Regions from separate parts of the Fusibacter sp. A1 genome, predicted to be linked through region 2. Evidence: riboswitches for the same ligand, from Rfam matches in the RefSeq annotation. Region 2 holds a riboswitch; each other region holds the start of a gene.

What was found. Region 2 has a riboswitch for cyclic di-GMP ahead of DWB64_RS00920 (trypsin-like peptidase domain-containing protein). Riboswitches for the same ligand answer to the same signal wherever they lie in the genome.
Region 1: linked by a shared signal. The riboswitch ahead of DWB64_RS02195 (response regulator) and the one ahead of DWB64_RS00920 (trypsin-like peptidase domain-containing protein) in region 2 are both predicted to bind cyclic di-GMP.
Region 3: linked by a shared signal. The riboswitch ahead of DWB64_RS12185 (hypothetical protein) and the one ahead of DWB64_RS00920 (trypsin-like peptidase domain-containing protein) in region 2 are both predicted to bind cyclic di-GMP.
Region 4: linked by a shared signal. The riboswitch ahead of DWB64_RS09030 (A24 family peptidase) and the one ahead of DWB64_RS00920 (trypsin-like peptidase domain-containing protein) in region 2 are both predicted to bind cyclic di-GMP.

Annotation. Positions count from the first base shown of each region.
Region 1 covers NZ_QQWI01000002.1:47,169-49,373, forward strand. The annotation lists gene DWB64_RS02190 (HD-GYP domain-containing protein) at 1-119, opposite strand, end outside; gene DWB64_RS02195 (response regulator) at 445-813, opposite strand; cyclic di-GMP riboswitch class I at 864-946, opposite strand; gene thpR (RNA 2',3'-cyclic phosphodiesterase) at 1,108-1,638, shown strand; gene DWB64_RS02205 (hypothetical protein) at 1,708-2,205, shown strand, end outside.
Region 2 covers NZ_QQWI01000001.1:221,487-223,691, forward strand. The annotation lists gene DWB64_RS00920 (trypsin-like peptidase domain-containing protein) at 1-1,035, opposite strand, end outside; cyclic di-GMP riboswitch class I at 1,183-1,267, opposite strand; gene DWB64_RS00925 (hypothetical protein) at 1,507-2,181, shown strand.
Region 3 covers NZ_QQWI01000008.1:6,662-8,866, forward strand. The annotation lists gene rsgA (ribosome small subunit-dependent GTPase A) at 1-695, opposite strand, end outside; gene DWB64_RS12185 (hypothetical protein) at 1,067-1,417, opposite strand; cyclic di-GMP riboswitch class I at 1,509-1,593, opposite strand; gene DWB64_RS12190 (hypothetical protein) at 1,723-2,205, opposite strand, start outside.
Region 4 covers NZ_QQWI01000005.1:296,533-298,737, reverse strand. The annotation lists gene udk (uridine kinase) at 1-576, shown strand, start outside; cyclic di-GMP riboswitch class I at 632-715, shown strand; gene DWB64_RS09030 (A24 family peptidase) at 861-1,610, shown strand; gene DWB64_RS09025 (GspE/PulE family protein) at 1,629-2,205, shown strand, end outside.

The sequences.
Region 1 (2,205 bases), on a different contig from region 2:
TGTATGTTCGATTCGAAAATTTCTATGTTGTCATCTTGAACCAGTAGTTTAAATGTACCGGCAAGATTATCAAAGGTTTGAATACTCTCGCATTCCTTATAGGTTAAGAATCCATTCATAATTGACCTCTTGGTTGTGCAAGTGAACAATAGGTTCACAAGTGAAGCGCATGGAAGGCTTTGCTTTGCCGACACGTTAATCTACCATGCTATTCTGCCATAAGTTGTAAGTAAGCAATCGGTAACTTAATAAAAATACCATACTAGGAATAATTGTCAAGGGAAAACACCTTATTTTGTAGGAATCAAGAAGAAGCAGATGCTAAACATAGCGGACCCTGACTTGCGATCAAGTACGCGGCATGGTGGCTTTGAAATAAAAAAGACAAAGTTCAGGTGAACTTTGTCCATAGTAAATTGCTCGATCGTGAATCTTTAACCCAAATCAATTTGCCATGCTGGCGATTTGATTGATCTTTGAAAGCACCTCATCCGGTGTGAACGGCTTTGTGATAAAGTCCTTCGCGCCTTTTTTAATGGCTTCGAGCAGAAACTGGGGCTGACCGCATGCGGAGACCATACATACTTTGACGGATGGATCGACTCTGATCAGCTCCTCAAGGGCCTCGATACCTGTGACCTCAGGCATGGTGATATCCATGGTGATGATATCCGGCTTGAGTTCGTGGTACTTTTCGATAGCTTGTGCTCCATTTGACGCTTCCCCCACCACGTTGTATCCGTGGCTTACAAGAATGTTCTTAAGCATCATCCGCATGAACGCTGCATCGTCCACAATCAATATGTTTTTCATTCTTACCTCCATCTTGACATAAAAAAAACATCCCGAAAAGACGTCAGTATTTCGGTAGCTTGACGATCATAGATTTCTCCTTAGACTCACAGCTTTGCGTCTTCACCTTTCGATGAGTTTGCCTTTTTCATGTATTCAGTTAAACTTATAGGTATAGGGTACTATCCTTTGGAAGGCTTGTCAATGAATTGTCATGGTGCTCTAAATAAAAATTTATTGATATGGCTTTGATAGTTTATTCGATGATGAAGTTATTGGGTATGGATTGGATATACCGCCTTAGGAGGTGACCGCGTGAGAGTCTTCTTTGCGCTTACGATAACACAAGCATGTAAATATAAGCTGCATGACGCCTGTAGAAAAACGACAAAGGACTGTAAAAGGGGTAAGTTCACAAGCTGTGACAACCTGCATCTGACACTTGCCTTCATCGGTGATGTGACAGACGATGAAGTTGAGAGGCTCAGCGTCCTGCTTGATGAATTCGATGTTTGTAAGCCGGATCTCGTGGCAGCTTCCTTTGGCCAGTTTCATAAAAAAAACAAAAAAATTCTGTGGATAGGAGTTGAAGAGAATCAGACGCTCCTTCGCTTGCAAGGTGAGTTGAATTTCAGACTCAAACAGGCGGGTTTCAGAGTAGAGGCGATGCCTTATGTTCCCCACATCACATTCGCAAGAGGTGTGGTCCTAGACGAGGATGTATCCATGAGACACTTCAGCCCCATTGAAGTAACGATCAGCTCCGTCGCGCTCATGGAAAGCGTGCGTGTGGATGAAAGGCTGGTCTATAGGGTGGTGAAAGAAAAAGGTTTTACAGACAAGTGAAAGAACCGATTTAGGGTGTGAGACTTGAAAAGCAGGTAAACACCATTAACATATCAAGGGAGGATAAACTTGAAGATCATTGAAGAAGTAAAAGACCTGTATCAGATTATTGAGCTGACACCGTTTAGAAAAACCGAAGGTGTCATGTTCGACTTGTTTCCACTCGACGCACTACCTAAGATCGATTCAATCGACCGTGTGCTCCATCAAAAGGATGCGGTATCGCCGGGTCCTACGATGGGTGTTGCGAATCCCTGGTACATGCACCCGGATCAGGCGGACAACCTCATCGTCCTTTACGGCAAGCGAGAAGTGGAAATTTACACGAAAGAGCATGGACGGGTTGAACACTTTACCGTCTTACCCGACAAGATCTATAAAAACGACAAGCTGATATTTGAAGGCGGAGCCGTACTTGTATGGCCGCGGCACGTATTCCACAGGATAAAAAGCGGTACGCTGGGGTCTGCATCCATCAACTTCGCAGTCCACTACGAAGGATTCGATATCAAAACGAACTTCAACATCTATGACCTGAACACAGAGACAGGGCAGTACACGCTATTG
Region 2 (2,205 bases):
ACTCACAGGTGCTGTAATTTGAATGATTACTTCCCTTATCGAACTAATGATTCCTTCAGACAAGGTGTTGATGAGCCCTTGAGGACTGCCTATCGTATAGATCTTCTGGCCTTTTTGTAAATCAAGTTCTTGTTTTACAGTTAGCGGTGTGACGGATGTGTCCTCAATTTGTAGCGCAGCTAAATCCAGATCGATGTCATACCCCGTTATGTAGACGTTTCCCTTATAGATGGAACCATCTTCATGTTCTATCTCAATGGTCTGCGCTTGGTCGATCACATGAAGATTTGTTCCGATTTTACCTGATTCATAATAGAATCCGCTGCCTAAGTAGTTCTCTCCCGTGTAGGTTTTTACATGTAACTTGACTAGGCTACCTGAAAGCGACGCAATTTCAGTAGTTGTAAGCTTTTTCTTCTCTACAACAGGAAGGCTTGCACCATAGGTTTTAGGACTATGGGCGTCCAATATCCTCTTGAATACCACCAAGGATTGTTCTTCGCTTGTGGGACTGCCTGGTGCGATCCTGTTGTCTCCTACTCCGGAAAGTATGCCGTTGTTTTTCGCCTTATACACTGCTGACCGTGCCCATGAGCTGATCTGAGCATGGTCTTCGAACAGTACGGTTCCCTCTGCAAGTTCGATTCCAGCTAGTTCAAGGGTTCTCACCATGAATACCGCAAGCTGCTCTCTTGTCAGTGAGCCGCTCGGATCAAACCGATTGTCACCCACACCTGTAGTGATTCCAATTGTCGCAGCTTTTAAACTGTTTTCATCTGTCGTATCGGTAAACTTTATTTCGGGATTGACCACAATCTGAGTTCCGGTGATCTCTTCATAAAGCTTGACCGACAGATACACAAATCGCTCTCTAGTGATATCACCTTGATAGTTGTCAAATGCAGAATCCCTTAACACTTGATACGATGACAAGGAATCAAGTGACTCTTTCGACCAATTTGATGGACTACCAGCTGCAAAAGTTACTGAACTGGCCAGTAAAAGTATCAAAAATACATGAATGACTTTACGCATTACATCCTCCCGCTACACACAATCGGTCGTAACCGATTCCCGCTTGTTTTTAGTGTATCCATTTTCTTATCACACTTTCCGAATCGCGCAATCATTGACCCTTTAAAACAAAAAAGGCAGCCAATTAGGCTGCTCATCATTATAGTTAACGGCAACCTGGCAATCATAGCTTAAACACCTTAGACCCATGGCTTTGCGTCTCAACCTTTCAGTTGATTTGCTCATTATTCGATTTTGGACTCCCGTACAGTATAACTCATTTTTAAGCATTAAAAACACTAATTTGTTAGGGATTTGCTTTTTTTTTTGAACCTTTCTCAATTTTCTGAACGTCTTGTCGGCCTTAATGGGATATTTCCTTGATTGAATTACCACCTACTCTTTCACTAAGAAGGGTCTTTACAATTGGTATCTAGAGTTTTATACTTAAATTACACACTGTTGTGTAATTTAAGTATAAAAGGAGCTCTTATGCAAGCAATCATGGAAACCATTTTTAATGTACTTTACCTTTCAACAGTCATTACTTTAGGTCTTATCATGTTAAGCCATACCAAAGAAAACAAGATGAATCGCCTATTCGGTGCGATGACCTTGCTTCTCGGTTTTGGTGACGCCTTTCATCTTGTACCAAGATCCTACGCACTCTTCACAACCGGTCTAGAAGCAAACGCGACAGCACTTGGTTTTGGTAAGTTCGTCACCTCGATCACCATGACCGTTTTTTATGTCATACTCTATAGAATCTGGATTGAAAAATACCGGGTACAGGAGTCAAAGACCCTTTCAATGACTATCTACTCACTTGCTGTCATTAGAATCGTTCTTTGCCTATTCCCACAGAATGACTGGTTCAACTTTTATCAACCGGTTAGCTGGGGAATCTACAGAAACCTTCCATTTGCCATCATGGGAGCAATCATACTCGTGCTCTTCTATCAGCAGGCTAAAAAACAGAGCGATCTTATTTTCAAGTTCATGTGGCTCGCCATCACACTGTCCTTCGGGTTTTATGTTCCCGTCGTACTCTGGGCAAAAACCTATTCATGGATCGGAATGCTTATGATTCCAAAAACAATCGCCTACGTTTGGATTGTCATTATGGGTTTCAAGCAGATGAGGCAGACGATCAAAGGGCGCATGTAATCATATCATGTGCCCTTTTTATGC
Region 3 (2,205 bases), on a different contig from region 2:
ATCAGCCAAGCTCCACTTTCTGTTTTGAGCATCTGCCTGTGCGTGGTGGTATGTCTACCCCTGTCGTCGTTTCTAAGCCCGCCAATGCTCATGACCTCTTCGCCAAGAAGCGTATTGGTAAGCGTCGACTTTCCAACCCCCGAGCTACCGACAAAAACTATGGTCTGCTCAGGTTTAATTCTTGATTTCAGCTCTTCCATGCCGTCATTTGTCAGTACACTGATGACATGTACATGTTCAATACCCGACTGACTCTTGATATCTTCAACCACCCAAATCGCTTCGGGCATCAGATCGGACTTTGTAAGCACGACCTCAACATTTGCCCCACTACTCTTTGAAATGGTCACATAACGTAAAAGTCTTGAAAAATTCAAATCGTGATTCAGTGACATCAAAATGAAGATCGTATCGATATTAGCAGCAATCACCTGTTTATCAAGCCTACCACCAGCAACTTTTCTGCTAAACTCACTAGTTCGCTCTTCAATACGGTGTACAATCGCACGTCCGTTCTTATCCGAATCACGATCACAAAACACCCAATCGCCAACCGTCGGTAGATCAATTACCTCTTGATTGAAAAACGACCCCGCAACCTCACAGTTCACTTCAACGTCATTAATTAAGCACGTAACCAATTTGCCATGCGATGCAATCACACGGCCTTTCCATTCATTCTGATAATCTGTCAAATAAGCCTCCAAAATAATTAAAAGCCACCGACACCATTTGTCGATGGTAGTTTGAATGTTCTATTGTTTTTTATCATTGTCATCGACCTCCTTTAAATACTAGATAACTTAGTTTAGCACAGATTAAGTTATCAAAATTGGAATAAACGATTATAAAAATGTACGAAGTATTTCACCACTTCAGAACGTTTTGTGTTCTGAAACGCCCACTGCCTGTATTTTTGTAGTTTAAAATACGTTTAAGTGCTTGTAACTCATATACCTTATTTTATTGTATGAGGGTTTATGAGTTCACAAAAACATACATCCTCCTGACAACTAACACATTCACTGACCTCTCACTACTTGTCTACTCATCAACTGCCCCACCTTTAAGACAGTTCTTTTTTCTTTGTTAACTTAAATCCAACATTAAGCGCAATATTGATGACCACCACATTCAAAAAGGCGATCAGCACTAGTGCGAGAAGCGTCGTTTGACTTGTCATTATCGCAGTGATCACAACTTTTGTAATCGCACCGATCAGCGATAAGGTATCGATGAACTGTTTTGTATCCAACCTGCCTGCGTATTTTTTCCCCATGTGCATTCCAAGAAGCAGACCAGTCAGGATCACGCTACCCCAATTTGATAGTAGAGCGCTTCCGAACAGGATTTGCAACAGATCACCGCCTAGAGCGATGCCAATTACCAGTACCACAATAACCATTGATTTTTTCATTTTCTTCTCCTCTTAGTAGTTTTCCTTGTTTTTAACATTCTTGCCCACAAAAAAAGCAGCCCATACGGCTGCTCATCATTATTATCTTTATAACGGCAACCTGGCAATCATAGCTTTTACACCTTAGACCCACGGCTTTGCGTCTCAACCTTTCAGTTGATTTGCCAATATTCATTTAAGTACAGTTCATACTGTAACACATATTTTCAGCAAAAAAACACTAATATGCGTGGGGTTCCAATGTTTTTTCAAATAAAAAAACAGAGATCACTTTTTGTAATCTCTGTTTTGATCTTCAATTCACCTTAAAAGGGTTCTTTCTCAATCGTCTTATGTCGTTTTATGAGTAACAGACCGCCTGCGATCAGGGCGAGTGGCCAGATGAACTTGATGAGTCTTGCCAAGGGTTCAAAGGACATGACTTCAATTGTCAATACGAATACGCCGAATGCCGCAAGTCCTAGTCCTAGATACATGGCCCAAGCTGTCGATTTGAACGTGCCCCCATTCGCTTTATGAATGACGTGGATGCCTGCAAAACTCGCTCCTATCATCCAGAAGAATACAGGACCCTCCATCACACCTAAAATAGGTTCGATATTCGCAAATACTCCGACCCCAGCGATCAGCATTGCCGGTATTAAAAAACCTAATGAACGTTTACCTTTACCACCGAAGTAAGCAAGGAAGAACGCTGCCGATACAAACAGCAGAAATAGCTCATCACCTAAAAATCCGATGTTTCCAAGTAACGACACGAGGCCGATTCCGACCAGAATAACTCCTAA
Region 4 (2,205 bases), on a different contig from region 2:
AGTACAGTAGCTAAATCAATTTTTGAATCTGTACCCGAAAAGAAGATCGCCATACTGGAACAAGATGCCTATTATAAGGATCAATCTCATTTGTCGATGAGTGAGCGTATAAAAACAAATTACGACCATCCGCTTGCTTTTGATACTGAGCTTTTAATCGAGCATATCAAGACGCTAAAGGCCGGAAAACCAATCATGAAACCAATGTATGATTTTTCTGAACATACTCGCAGCTCCAACCGTTTAAAGGTTGAACCGCGAGACATCATCATCGTAGAAGGCATTATGCTGCTTGAGGATGAAAGACTTAGAGAGCAACTGGATATTAAGATCTTCGTCGATACCGATTCCGACCTGAGAATCGTAAGAAGAATCAAAAGGGATATCGAGGAACGTGGAAGAACGCTAGACTCTGTGATTCACCAATACATGTTGACTGTTAAACCGGCTCATGAGCTCTTTATCGAACCAAGCAAGAAATACGCTGACATCATCATTCCAGAAGGTGGATTCAATAGAGTAGCAATCGATGTAATGGTTGCTACAATCAGAACTCAGTTGATGAAATCAATATAAAAAGGATTTACTTAATGTATAATTTGTTTTATACTGTAAGTAGTTAAATATCAAACAAATATTTAGGCAAACTACGTGAAAACGTAGGACGCAAAGCTTGAGTCTAAGGCGAGTTCGCTATGATCGATCGGCTGCAGTGTTATTACTGCAGCCGATTTTATTTTTTGCGTCATTTCATGGATAAAATGGTTTATTTTTACCATTTGAGTTGTAAGAAAGATGCAATAGCATTATAATTAGAAGTACTTATTACAATTAAAACATAATTCATCGGGGGTTCAACTTTGATCTTAGCAATCCTATTCATTGGTGTATACGGAATCGTAATCGGCAGCTTTTTAAACGTTGTGATTTATAGATTACCGCTAAATAAAAGCATCGTCGCTCCAAGGTCGCAATGTGGTAGCTGCCATACAGAACTAAAACCTTTAGACCTAATACCTGTTTTTAGCTATTTGATCTTTAGAGGAAAATGCAGACACTGCGGTCAGCCGTATTCCATTAGATATCCTTTAATTGAAGGCTTGAATGGAATAGTCTATATCATTGCATATATGGTATATGGATTATCCCTAAACTCCTTTATAGTAATGGTATTATCATCTATGCTGATATGCGTCACGTTTATCGATATCGACCACAAGATCATACCTAATTCCTTAAACTTGAGTATCGGTGTACTAGCTGTAATCAACTTGATTGTTGGACAAATTTCTCTTAGAATGTTTCTTTTGGGAGGACTTTACGGTGGTGGATTCATCTTATTTCTGGTTGTGGTTGGAGTATTCTTAAAGGTAGAGATCATGGGTATGGGTGATTTGAAGCTGATGTTTTTTTCAGGTCTTCTTATTGGTCCGATTGCTGTTATATCAGCCTACTTGATTGCCTTTACGACATCCGGCATATTTGTGAGTGTACTACTACTGTTTAAACTAAAAAAAGTAAAGGATGCAGTCGCGTTTGGACCTTTCTTGAGTCTAGGCATTCTACTTTCAGTATTGTTTTATCCAACGATCTTACAAGCTATTTTATAACCTTGATAGGGGACATATATGATTAAGAAAAAAAGATTAGGCGACATATTGATAGATCAGGGTTATCTTACACTAGACGAACTTCACGAAGCCTTAGAAGAGCAAAAACAACATAACTTGAAATTAGGAACAGTTCTATTAAACAAGCACTTGATTACAGAAGCGCAGCTTTATAGCGTTTTAGAGCTTCAGTTCGATATTTCTTATGTCGACCTGAATTCCTATTACATAGATCCTAAGGTACCAAAAATAATAAATGAAAGCCTAGCGCTCAGACATCAGGCGTTGCCGATAGGTTTTAAAAACAATCGATTGGTCGTTGCAATGGCAGACCCTCTTGATATGATAGCAAAGGATGATATCAGAATTGCCTCAGGTCTTGAACTTGAAATTGTGATCAGTCCAAGCAAGGATATCGAGCAGCTTATCGAGAGATACTATGATTCGGCAGACGATACTGAAAAAGCAGCCGAAGAATACTCAAAGCTGATCGATAGCGACGGCGACGACGTTGTGGTTGAAGATGAAGGCGTCACAAATGCACCAATGGTTCGCCTTGTAAACGGTATCATCAGCCAGGCGGTTAAATCTAAAG